DNA from 2 places in the Buttiauxella gaviniae genome. Region 2 is predicted to be linked to the other one. Evidence: riboswitches for the same ligand, from Rfam matches in the RefSeq annotation. Region 2 holds a riboswitch; the other holds the start of a gene.
The links. Region 2 has a riboswitch for thiamine pyrophosphate ahead of thiC (phosphomethylpyrimidine synthase ThiC). Riboswitches for the same ligand answer to the same signal wherever they lie in the genome.
Positions count from the first base shown of each region.

Region 1: another riboswitch for thiamine pyrophosphate. It lies ahead of thiB (thiamine ABC transporter substrate binding subunit); the one in region 2 lies ahead of thiC (phosphomethylpyrimidine synthase ThiC).

Region 1 covers NZ_JBFMVT010000002.1:1,162,838-1,168,487, reverse strand. Annotated here, with positions in the region: gene thiQ (thiamine ABC transporter ATP-binding protein ThiQ) at 1-514, opposite strand, end outside; gene thiP (thiamine/thiamine pyrophosphate ABC transporter permease ThiP) at 592-2,229, opposite strand; gene thiB (thiamine ABC transporter substrate binding subunit) at 2,205-3,188, opposite strand; TPP riboswitch at 3,225-3,324, opposite strand; gene sgrR (HTH-type transcriptional regulator SgrR) at 3,361-5,019, opposite strand; gene sgrT (glucose uptake inhibitor SgrT) at 5,108-5,269, shown strand; gene AB1E22_RS05950 (sugar efflux transporter) at 5,451-5,650, shown strand, end outside.
Region 2 covers NZ_JBFMVT010000002.1:2,161,744-2,167,393, forward strand. Annotated here, with positions in the region: gene thiG (thiazole synthase) at 1-619, opposite strand, end outside; gene thiS (sulfur carrier protein ThiS) at 621-821, opposite strand; gene AB1E22_RS10725 (HesA/MoeB/ThiF family protein) at 805-1,560, opposite strand; gene thiE (thiamine phosphate synthase) at 1,553-2,188, opposite strand; gene thiC (phosphomethylpyrimidine synthase ThiC) at 2,188-4,083, opposite strand; TPP riboswitch at 4,177-4,287, opposite strand; gene rsd (sigma D regulator) at 4,339-4,842, opposite strand; gene nudC (NAD(+) diphosphatase) at 4,996-5,650, shown strand, end outside.

The DNA of each region.
Region 1 (5,650 bases), 1.0 Mb from region 2:
GCAATTGAAGCATTTCCTGACGTAACGCCGGGTCCAGCGCTGAGAACGGTTCATCCAGCAGCAAAATGGGTTGCTCGCGCACCAGGCAGCGGGCGAGGGCGACGCGCTGACGCTGGCCGCCGGAAAGCTGTGAGGGCAGTCGGTCAAGCAAATCGCTTATCGCCATTTGGCGGGCAATTGTCGTCAGGCGCTCAAGCTGCGCGGCATTGAGTTTAAGGCCGGGATTTAGCCCCAGGCCAATGTTCTGGCGCACCGTCAAATGCGTGAAAAGGTTATTCTCCTGGAACAGCATCGACACCGGTCGCTGGGCCGGAGCGGTACGCGTGTGGTCATCGCCGTGCAGCAGAATCTGCCCGCTGGCGGGAGTAAGAAAACCGGCGATCAAACTGAGCAGCGTACTTTTCCCCGCCCCACTTGGCCCCAGCACCGCAACGCGTTCTCCGGCATTAATCTTCACAGAAAAGCGCATCGGCAAATGGTGATAGAGCCAGGTTATATCAGTCAGAGTTAGCATTCCCTTCTCCTTCAAGTTGCAGGTGCGTTGGCTGCCTTCTTTCATCCAGGTCACATAGTTTTCTATGCTTCCAGGCTTCATTCACTTGCCGCCTTCCCGCAACCCGAATGATTTTGGGAATGGCGTCCCGGAAGTTTTTCAATCAATGTGAATAAAGCAAAGCACAGTATCAGCAGGATTAGCGCCGTCACGGCGCCGTCCTGGCTGCGATATGAACCAATTTGTTGATAGAGATAGAACGGCAGGGTGCGGAAATCGTCGTTGCCAAATAGCGCAACCACGCCGAAATCACCAATCGACAGCACGCAGGCAAACGCCAGCGCCTGTGCCAGCGGGCGTTTTAACGCGCGCAATTCAATGTAACGCAGGCGGTTTAGCCCGTTGATATTCAGGGACTGGCACAGTTTGTTATAGCGTTCCGCGACATCCAGCATCGGGTTTTCCAGCACTTTCAACGCATAGGGGATCGCCATCAAAGCATTGGTGAAAATCACAATGCCGTCTGCTGATTGCGGTAGCCCGACGGTGTTATTGAGCAACAGGAAAAATCCCGTCGCGAGCACAATGCCGGGCATCGCCAGAATTAACATTCCGCTGAGTTCCAACGCCTGGCCCGCGAAAGCCCGGTTGCGCAGACGTAACTCTCGCGAACTCCACAGCAGCATCATGGTGATCGCTATGCAGATTAATCCCGCCCCGACGGCGATTCTTAACGAGGTAAACAGTGCCTGCCAGAGAATCGGCTGCGAAAGCACCGAACTAAAACCGCTATTCATCCCGTCGATAATGACGGCCAGCAACGGAGGCAGTAGCAGTAGCAGGGCGAGCGTAATTAACACCCCATCGCAAAGCTTACGGCGCAGGTTATCTTGCGGATCGCGCCAGCCTTGCATCTGGCTGATGCCTGGGGCAATCGCTTTGCTGAGCCGCTGGCTCATCAGCACCAGGCCCAAACAGCAAATCATTTGTACTAATGCGAGCAGTGCCGCACGGGCAGGATCGTAGTCGTAACTCAGCGCCTGGAAGATTGCCAGCTCGATAGTGGTGGCCTGCGGCCCGCCGCCCAGCGAAAGCACTGTGGCAAAACTTGCGAAACAGAGCATGAAAATCAGCGCAGCAGCCGGCAATATCTGGCGGCGCAGCCAGGGCCACTCCACGAAACGAAAGAAATTCCAGCCCTGCATCCCAAGCTGGGCGGCGACCTGGCGTTGTTCGCTGGGGATATTTTCTAACGCCTGAAGCAAAAGCCGTGTCGCCATTGGCATATTGAAAAAGACGTGCGCCAGTAAAATGCCTTTTAAGCCGTACGGCGAAAACGCCCACTCGATTCCCAGCCGGTCACAAAGGGAGGCCAGCCAGCCTTCACGCCCGTAGACCGTCAGAATACCGAACACCGCCACCAGCACCGGCAGAACCAACGTCATAGCGCAAAGACGCAGGAGCGCAACACGTCCGGGGAACCGGCGGCGATACAGCGCTCGCGCCAAAAAAATTGCCGGAAACACGGACAATGCCGCAGAGAGAAACGCCTGCCAGAAAGAGAAACGCAGCACGTGCCACAAATAGCTATCCTGCAAAAGCGCGCGGATATCGGTTTGCGGCGCGTTAAACCACAGCGCCATAAAAGCCGCGAGGGCTACAGCCACCACCAGCGTGGCGGCACATAGCCCTGGGATCAGCCAGCCTGCAATTAGCGGCTGACGGCGCGTTGCCATTCGTTAATCCAGTTGGCGCGTTGTTTAGAAACGTCTTGCGCGCTGTATTCCAGCGTCGTTTGCGGTTTTACCAGGCCGTTAAAGCCTTCCGGCAATTTCACATCGGTCACCGGATACATCCAGTTGCCGGTTGGGATAGTGTTCTGGAAGCCAGGGGACGCGATAAATTTCATGAACTTTTCGGCAAGCTCAGGCTGTTTGCTGGAAGCCAGGCGGCCTGCCACTTCGACCTGCAAATAATGGCCTTCGCTGAAATTCGCCGCCGCGTAGTTATCTTTCTTCTCTTCGATAATGTGGTAGGCCGGGGACGTGGTGTAGCTCATTACCAGATCGCCTTCGCCTTTCAGGAACAGGCCGTAGGCTTCAGACCAGCCTTTGGTGACGGTGACGGTTTTCTTCGCCAGTTTTTGCCAGGCTTCAGGCGCTTTGTCGCCATACACTTTTTGCATCCACAACAGCAGACCAAGCCCTGGCGTACTGGTGCGCGGATCCTGATAAATCACCTTCCATTTTTGGTCACTTTCGACCAGCTCTTTCAGGCTCTTCGGCGGATTTTGCAGTTTGTTTTTATCGTAAACAAACGCGAAGTAGCCGTAATCGAACGGCACGAAGGTGTTGTTATTCCAGCCGCCAGGGATTTTCAGTGCGCTTGTATCCACATTGCTCGGGGCAAACAGTTTGGTTTGCGCCGCCGCTTCCAGCAGATTGTTATCCAGACCAAGAATCACGTCCGCCTTACTGTTTTTGCCTTCCATGCGCAGGCGGTTCAGCAGGGAAACACCATCTTCCAGTGCGACAAATTTCAGCTCGCAATTGCAGTCCGCTTCGAAAGCTTTTTTCACCGCAGGGCCAGGGCCCCAGTCGGCGGCAAAGGAGTCGTAGGTGTAAACAGTCAGCAGGGGTTTTGCGAAAACAGGGGCGGCGATGAGCGCCAGTAACGGCAGGAATTTTTTGAACACTTTGCACCTCTTAGGATTAGGGGTGGCAAAGGACTTTGAGAATTGAGCCTCAAATCCCTTCGCCGGCGTTATCCGGATCAGGTTCGACGGGTATTATCTCAGCCAGACTTTTGTCTTAGCACCCCGTTGAGAACGCGTGCATTGTAATGACTTTGTGAATGTTGCGAAAGCTCTACGGTTCCGGTGGCGCAAACCACGCGGATTTAAAGTCGAACCACCCCAAGGTATTCATCCTCACACCGCGCATACTGCGTTGCCCTTCGATACGCAGCCAGTGGTGAATGAGGGGCAAAATATCATTATTTTCAACGCGCTGCTGGCACCACTCCGGGAGAGAAAGTTCGCCGTTATGCCATTTACGGGTATCCGTTTCCCAATCCATCGAGATACATTTTTGAATCAGCGGCACTTCATAAAGATGTGAATAAAGGGAAAATTCCAGCGGCAAGGTAAAGTTTGCGCTATTTAGCCAGATATCGCTTTCCGCATCGCCCTGATGCCACTCTTCATAACTCACTTCCTCGACGATAAGTTTAACGCCTTGCCGCGCCAGCAACGCTTCCATCACTTTACTGATCACGCGGTGCTCGACGTGATCGCGATAAAACGTCAGCGTGACGGATTCCAGCCCGGCGGGTTTCTCAAGAACCGGCTGCGGGCGCGTATGGTGCCAGCGTGGGAGCAAACCATAGGCCGGGAACCAGTACTGCTGATTTTGTTCGCCTGCGCTATACAGCAGATGAATGGGGGCCAGAATGTGGCTCAGCCAGCGGCGCACCTCTTTATTGCTGCCGCATTGAGAGCGGCTATCAAACAAAATGTAGTAACAGCCTTCTTCAAGACGGCTCTCAACCGCTTTCTCGCTATCAGGCATCCCGGATAATTGCACTGCGCAACTGACTTCCTCGCCGATCTCCGGTAACACCCAGAAATTCACCTCGTCAATTAATGCGCGATAGCCAAAGTAATCATCGTAAGCCTGAATTTTTAGCTGATTGGTGTTATTGCGCACCACGGAATACGGGCCAGAACCGACCGGCTGGCGGGCAAAATTGTTTAACGTTTGCCATTCACGGGGCAGGATCATTGCGTTCACGCTGCCCAACAACCACGGCAACCAGTTATCCGGTTGCGAAAGCGTGATATCTAACGTCCACGCGGTTGGCGAGGTAATTTGCGTAATGTGTGAGTAGAGCGGCAGGGCATTAATACGTTGCAGCGATGTCACGACATCCAGCATGTCCAGTTCGCGGCCATGGTGAAAATGAATGCCGGGGCGCAAATAAAAGCGCCAGTGTAAGGGGGAAATTTGCTGCCAGTGGTGCGCAATATCCGCTTCCAGTTCCCCATTTTCCTCATTTATTCGGATCAATCCGCTGAAAATTTGCCGGGCAATATGGGTTTCTGAACGGCGTAACGCCGAGCCAGGCAACAGATTGAGCAGGGGGCGATAGTAGAGAACGCGCAGAATATGCCGCCCCTGGCGGAAGCTACGCCCAAGATGGGAGATCAACATCTGACGAACTGCGGCTTTATCGCCCACTATCTGTACGAGCTGATCGATCCTGTCCTGCTCGAGAAGATCTTCTGCCCGCTGCTGCTGGAGTGCAAGGCCGGTATAAAGGAATTCAAGCTGTGAGCGCTTGCCGCGGCCGGCTTCCGCTTTCCAACTGAGCCAACCTTTTTCCTGCATCGCGCTGAGTAAAGTCCGCATATGGCGCCGGGAACAATTCAGCAGCGAGGCTAAATCATTTAACGTCGTTTCCTGCGGCTTGCCTTCAAAGCATTGCCATAAGCGTATGAACTGTTGTTGCAGACGACCTGAAGACATAAAAGAGGAACTCCCGCCAGAAACTCATCAATTTAACTTTCCTCATATTACGTCAATAATCATCAACGTTGAAAGTGAGGAGGTGCATATGAAACGGTCGCCAGTGGTTAAGTTTTATCAACAGTATTTTGCCGCAACACAAAGTGTTTCTGCTGGATGGCTGGCTCGCCTGACAGCATCGCAACGTCTGAGGATGCTCGAAGACTTAATGCAGTGGGAGATGACAACCCCCGCGACTGTGAAGCACTAACTCACCTATACATGTGTGACTGAGTATTGGTGAATTCACCAGGCCAGCAGATTATTACTGCTGGCTTTTTTATACCCGTCATTCTTCAAGCTGCAGGGGTGTTGGCTGTAACTTGAATAAGTTAGGGTATAGTTGAGAGCTTGCAATTTAATCACCCGCTCAAGCAAAAGGATCTTTCCGCATGGCCTGGTTTTTGACACAAGGACGACGCCTTAATCCGGTGTACGCTGCATTCATGGTAGTGGCTTTTATGATGGGGATTGCGGGCGCGTTGCAGGCTCCCACTCTTAGCCTTTTTTTAACGCGTGAAGTGCAAGTGCGGCCATTTTGGGTCGGGTTGTTTTACACCGTTAATGCTATCGCCGGTATTTTAGTCAGCCT
Region 2 (5,650 bases):
TCGCGGTATTCACCAGCACAGCAGAAGCGCCCATTTCCAGTGCTTCGGCGGCATGGCTTGGTGCACCGATTCCTGCATCAACCACCACCGGCACTCGAGCCTGGTCGATGATAATTTCCAGCAGGGCTTTCGTTTGTAAACCCTGGTTAGAACCGATTGGCGCCCCGAGCGGCATAACCGCCGCACACCCTGCTTCTTCCAGTCGTTTGCACAAAACCGGATCGGCGCCGCAATATGGCAGAACAACAAAACCCAGTTTTACGAGTTTCTCCGCAGCTTTTAGTGTTTCAATGGGGTCGGGCAGCAGATAACGAGCATCCGGGTGAATTTCCAGTTTCAGCCAGTTTGTGCCGAGCGCTTCGCGAGCGAGTTGTGCCGCAAAAATGGCTTCTTCCGCGGTTTTCGCCCCCGACGTATTCGGCAGTAATTGCACGCCAGCCTCAAGCAAAGGCATAAGAATCGCATCGTTATGATTACGTAAGTCGACGCGTTTCATCGCCATGGTCACTAATTGCGATCCTGATGCACGAATGGCTTCGACCATCATTTGCGGTGAGGCGAATTTTCCTGTGCCGGTGAACAAGCGTGACGAGAATGTTTTATCAGCAATCTTTAGCATGTTATCCCCCAGCTATGGCCTGAAAAAGCAAGATCTGGTCGCCATCATTCAGCAAGTGAGCATCCCACTGCTCGCGTGGAACAATAGTTTGGTTGATGGCCAATGCGACGCCTGGCTTCAATAAACGCAGTTGTTCCAGCAGATTTCCCAGCGTCAGGTTATCCGGGCACTGTATTGGTTCGTCGTTAAACTGAATGTGCATTTTGCCCTCCGCATATCGGGCATCCTGCCGCTTTCTGCATAGTGAGAGTGCGCCAGCTATGTTGCCGGGCGTCGAACAGGTGCAAAGACCCGGCTGCCGGAACCATACCGGTAAGCAATTTTATCGCTTCGAGCGCCTGCAATGTTCCCATTACCCCAACGACCGGGCCAATAACGCCCGCTGTGCGGCAATTGCGTTCAGGTTCGTGTTCATCAGGCCAAATGCAGCGGTAGCAGCCGTTATCCCACGGCGGCGTTAGCACCATCAACTGACCGCCAAATCCGACGGCGCTGGCAGAAATCAGGGGTTTTTTGTATGTCACACAAGCGGCGTTAATCCCCTGGCGTGTTGCCATGTTATCGCTACAATCCAGCACCAGATCGACGCTTTTAACTGCATTTAAAAGCCGCGCGCCTTCGAGGCGCTCACCAATAACCTGAAGTTTTATCTCTGGATTTAGCTGCCGGAGATGGCGCTGGGCGACCAGCGATTTCGGCTGGTCGAGATCCTCAGAGGTGAAAAGAATCTGGCGCTGCAAATTGCTGATATGCACGTTGTCATCGTCAGCAAGAATCAGCGTGCCGACTCCTGCCGCCGCGAGATACAACGCTGCGGGTGAACCCAGCCCGCCGAGTCCGACGATTAAAACCGTGCTGGCGAGCAGATTTTGTTGCCCTTCGATGGCAATGTCTTCCAGTAACAACTGGCGGCTGTAGCGCATGAAATCTGTATCATTCATCTCCAGCTCCCACTAATTCCAGCAGTTGTCCAGTGGCGGCTCGCCAGTCTGCAGCCTGAGTGATTGCGCTAACAACTGCCACACTGCCAACGCCAGTGGCGAGAACCGCAGGAACACGTTCCAGACTAATTCCGCCAATCGCCACGGTAGGATAATCACCGAGGGTTTTGATATGTGCAGCCAATTGGGCGAGCCCCTGTGGGGCAGAGGCCATCTGTTTGGTATTGGTTGGGAAAACATGCCCCAGAGCGATGTACGAGGGATGCGCCACCAGGGCGCGATCCATTTCCATATTATCGTGAGTGGAAAGCCCAAGCCGCAGACCTGCATCGCGAATAGCGTCCAGATTTGCCACATCCATATCTTCCTGGCCCAGATGTACGCCATAGGCGTGATGCTTTATCGCCAGACGCCAGTAATCGTTAATGAATAAACGTGCGTTGTAGCGCTCACCCAGTTTGATGGCCGCGATAATATCGGCTTCTACGTCGCCTTCGGCTTTGTCTTTGATACGCAGTTGAATGGTGCGCACGCCTGCGTCCAGCAAGCGGGCGATCCACTCGACGTTATTAACCACCGGATACAATCCCAGGCGTTTTGGAACATTAGGAAAAGCTGATTCGCTCATCACGCTTCCTCCTGACGCAGGTAAATTTCACCGCCTTTTGCCCGGAATGTTTGCGACATATCTTCCATGCCGATCTCAATCGCCTGTTTTGCTGCGAAATCACGGACTTCCTGGGAAATTTTCATCGAGCAGAATTTTGGCCCGCACATTGAGCAGAAGTGGGCGACTTTTCCAGACTCTTGCGGGAGCGTTTCGTCGTGAAAGGCGCGGGCGGTGAAGGGATCGAGCGCGAGGTTAAACTGATCTTCCCAGCGGAATTCGAAGCGTGCTTTCGACATGGCGTTGTCGCGGATTTGCGCGCCCGGATGACCTTTTGCCAAATCTGCGGCGTGCGCCGCAATTTTGTAGGTAATCAGTCCCTGTTTTACATCTTCTTTATTGGGCAGGCCGAGGTGCTCTTTTGGTGTAACGTAACAGAGCATCGCGCAGCCAAACCAGCCGATCATGGCGGCCCCAATACCGGAAGTGAAATGGTCGTAACCTGGCGCAATGTCCGTGGTCAGCGGGCCGAGCGTGTAGAACGGCGCTTCATGGCAATGTTCCAGCTCTTCGGTCATGTTGCGGCGAATCATCTGCATTGGCACGTGACCCGGGCCTTCAATCATCACCTGGACGTCATATTCCCAGGCGATTTTTGTTAGCTCACCCAGCGTATGCAACTCGGAGAATTGTGCTTCGTCGTTGGCGTCCTGAATGGAACCAGGGCGCAGGCCGTCGCCCAACGAGAGCGAAACATCGTAAGCCGCGCAGATTTCACAAATTTCGCGGAAGTGTTCATACAGGAAGTTTTCCTGATGATGCGACAGGCACCATTTCGCCATAATCGAACCGCCGCGTGAAACAATGCCCGTGAGGCGTTTGGCGGTCATTGGGACATAACGCAGTAGCACACCGGCGTGAATGGTGAAGTAGTCCACGCCTTGCTCGGCTTGTTCCAGCAGCGTGTCGCGGAACATTTCCCACGTCAGGTCTTCGGCGATGCCGTTGACTTTTTCCAGCGCCTGATAAATGGGCACGGTTCCGATAGGCACCGGGCTGTTACGTAAAATCCACTCGCGGGTTTCGTGAATATAACGGCCCGTGGAGAGATCCATCACCGTGTCTGCACCCCAGCGGGTCGACCAGACCAGTTTTTCCACCTCTTCTTCAATCGATGAGGTCACCGCCGAGTTACCAATATTGGCGTTCACTTTTACCAGGAAATTACGCCCGATTATCATTGGCTCAGATTCGGGATGGTTAATGTTAGCAGGGATAATCGCGCGGCCCGCGGCGACTTCATCGCGCACGAATTCAGGTGTGATATTTTCCGGCAGGCGTGCGCCAAAACCCTGGCCAGGATGCTGGTGGTGTAATACTTCATCACGGATCCGCTCGCGCCCCATGTTTTCGCGTATCGCGATAAACTCCATTTCCGGCGTTACAATCCCTTTGCGAGCGTAGTGCAGTTGAGTGACAGTTTTCCCGGCTTTGGCGCGTTTCGGTATGAGTTGTGTTTCAAAACGCAATTCATCCAGGCCATCATCCGCCAGCCGCTCTTTGGTGTAGGCAGAGCTGCGATCGGTAAGTGTTTCGCAGTCATTTCGTTCGGCAATCCAGTTCGCCCGCAGCGGCGAAAGCCCGCGCAGAACGTCGATGTTAATCGCGGGATCGCCGTACGGCCCGGAGGTGTCATAAACCGGAATAGCGTCATTAGGGGTGAACTGCGGATTTTCTTTGCTGCCGCCGGTTGCGGTTGGGCTCAATTGAATCTCGCGCATCGGTACGCGGATATCTTCCCGTAAACCGGTGAGATAAATACGTTGCGAGTTGGGGAAAGCGGTTCCTTCCAGCGTATTGATAAAATGCTGAGCGGCAGCACGCTGTTTGCGGCGGTTAGGTTTTTTTTCAGTCATAGACATAGCTCATTCCAGTGATTATCAGGAGTGGCTTGTCAGAACAACGGAGGAGTAATGGATGTGGGACGCCCGCGCACGGGTGATCCCAAAAGCAGAATTACTCTTGTTCCCTTCGCAGGTATTAACCTGATCAGGTTCCGCGGATCCCGAATTAACGGTCTCAGCCGGTGCTTAACGCACTCGGCACTCCGACAAGAAGAAACCCATATTGCTACGGGTCGATATGTAAACTACTCGTTAACAGTGCAGAACTCAAGCCGGGCGTGCAAGAGTGTCGGTGTCATTTGCACTGTCATCTAAACCGTGGTCGTACGCTAGCTGAATGAGTTTATCTTCCAGCGAGAACCGAGATTCCAGTGCTTCGCCGATGCCGGACAACGCATTCTGAAATTCAATGTAATTATCATGATCGATTGCGCTTTCGAGATGCGAATCGTAGAAATCCATGATTTGCTGGGTATTGGCTTCCAACTGTGGGTAAAGATGCGTTGCCGCTAAAAGCGGGCTGCTACCTTCCATTTCGCTAATAATGCGTTCATAAATGTTGAAGTGGCCTGACGACAGATAATCCACCAGATTGTGGCAAAAATTATCCAGAGCTTTTTCATCGAGCGCAGTATGGGATTCCTTGTTAGGCTTCATCCCAACCATATTGTAATAAGCCACCAATAAATGTTTGCGGGCATGTAGCCATTGGTCGACTAACTCATTACTACCACCAACGCGCTCAGTCAGATTTTCTAACTGGTTAAGCATGATTGACTCCGTGAGTTATATACTCGTCATACTTCGATTTGCAGAATGTGGCTGCTATTCGAATTGTCGCGAGCAGAAGATGTAACGCAAACGTACCCAAAATTGTTACGGCTATTTGTTTATACCAGTGAACTCGGGGATGTGCACCAGGTTATGGAACGTGTAATTCAAAAGTTAGATCAGGGCTGGTTTATCGTCAGTCATGAACAAAAATTGTGGTTGCCAAAAGGCGAGCTACCTCACGGAGTTGCACAAGATTTCCAGCTAGAAGGCGCCATTGGGTTGCCTATTGGCGAGTGGGAAAATGAACCCGTGTGGCTGGTGCAGCAAAATCGCCGGGCTGATATGGGCTCGGTACGCCAGATCATCGATCAGGATGCTGGGCTGTTTCAACTTGCGGGGCGTGGCGTGCAATTAGCTGAGTTTTATCGCTCACACAAATTTTGCGGCTACTGCGGGCATGAAATGCACGTCAGCAAAACCGAATGGGCGATGCTGTGTAGCCATTGTCGTGAGCGCTATTACCCGCAAATTTCACCGTGCATCATTGTGGCGATTCGTCGTGACGATCATATTCTGCTTGCCCAGCATACGCGCCATCGCAATGGGGTTTATACCGTGCTGGCAGGGTTTGTCGAAGTCGGCGAAACCCTGGAACAGGCTGTAGCGCGTGAAGTGATGGAAGAAAGCAGTATCCGCGTGAAAAATTTACGCTATGTCACTTCGCAACCGTGGCCGTTCCCACAATCTCTGATGACCGCGTTTATGGCGGAATATCACAGCGGTGAGATTAAAATCGACCCGAAAG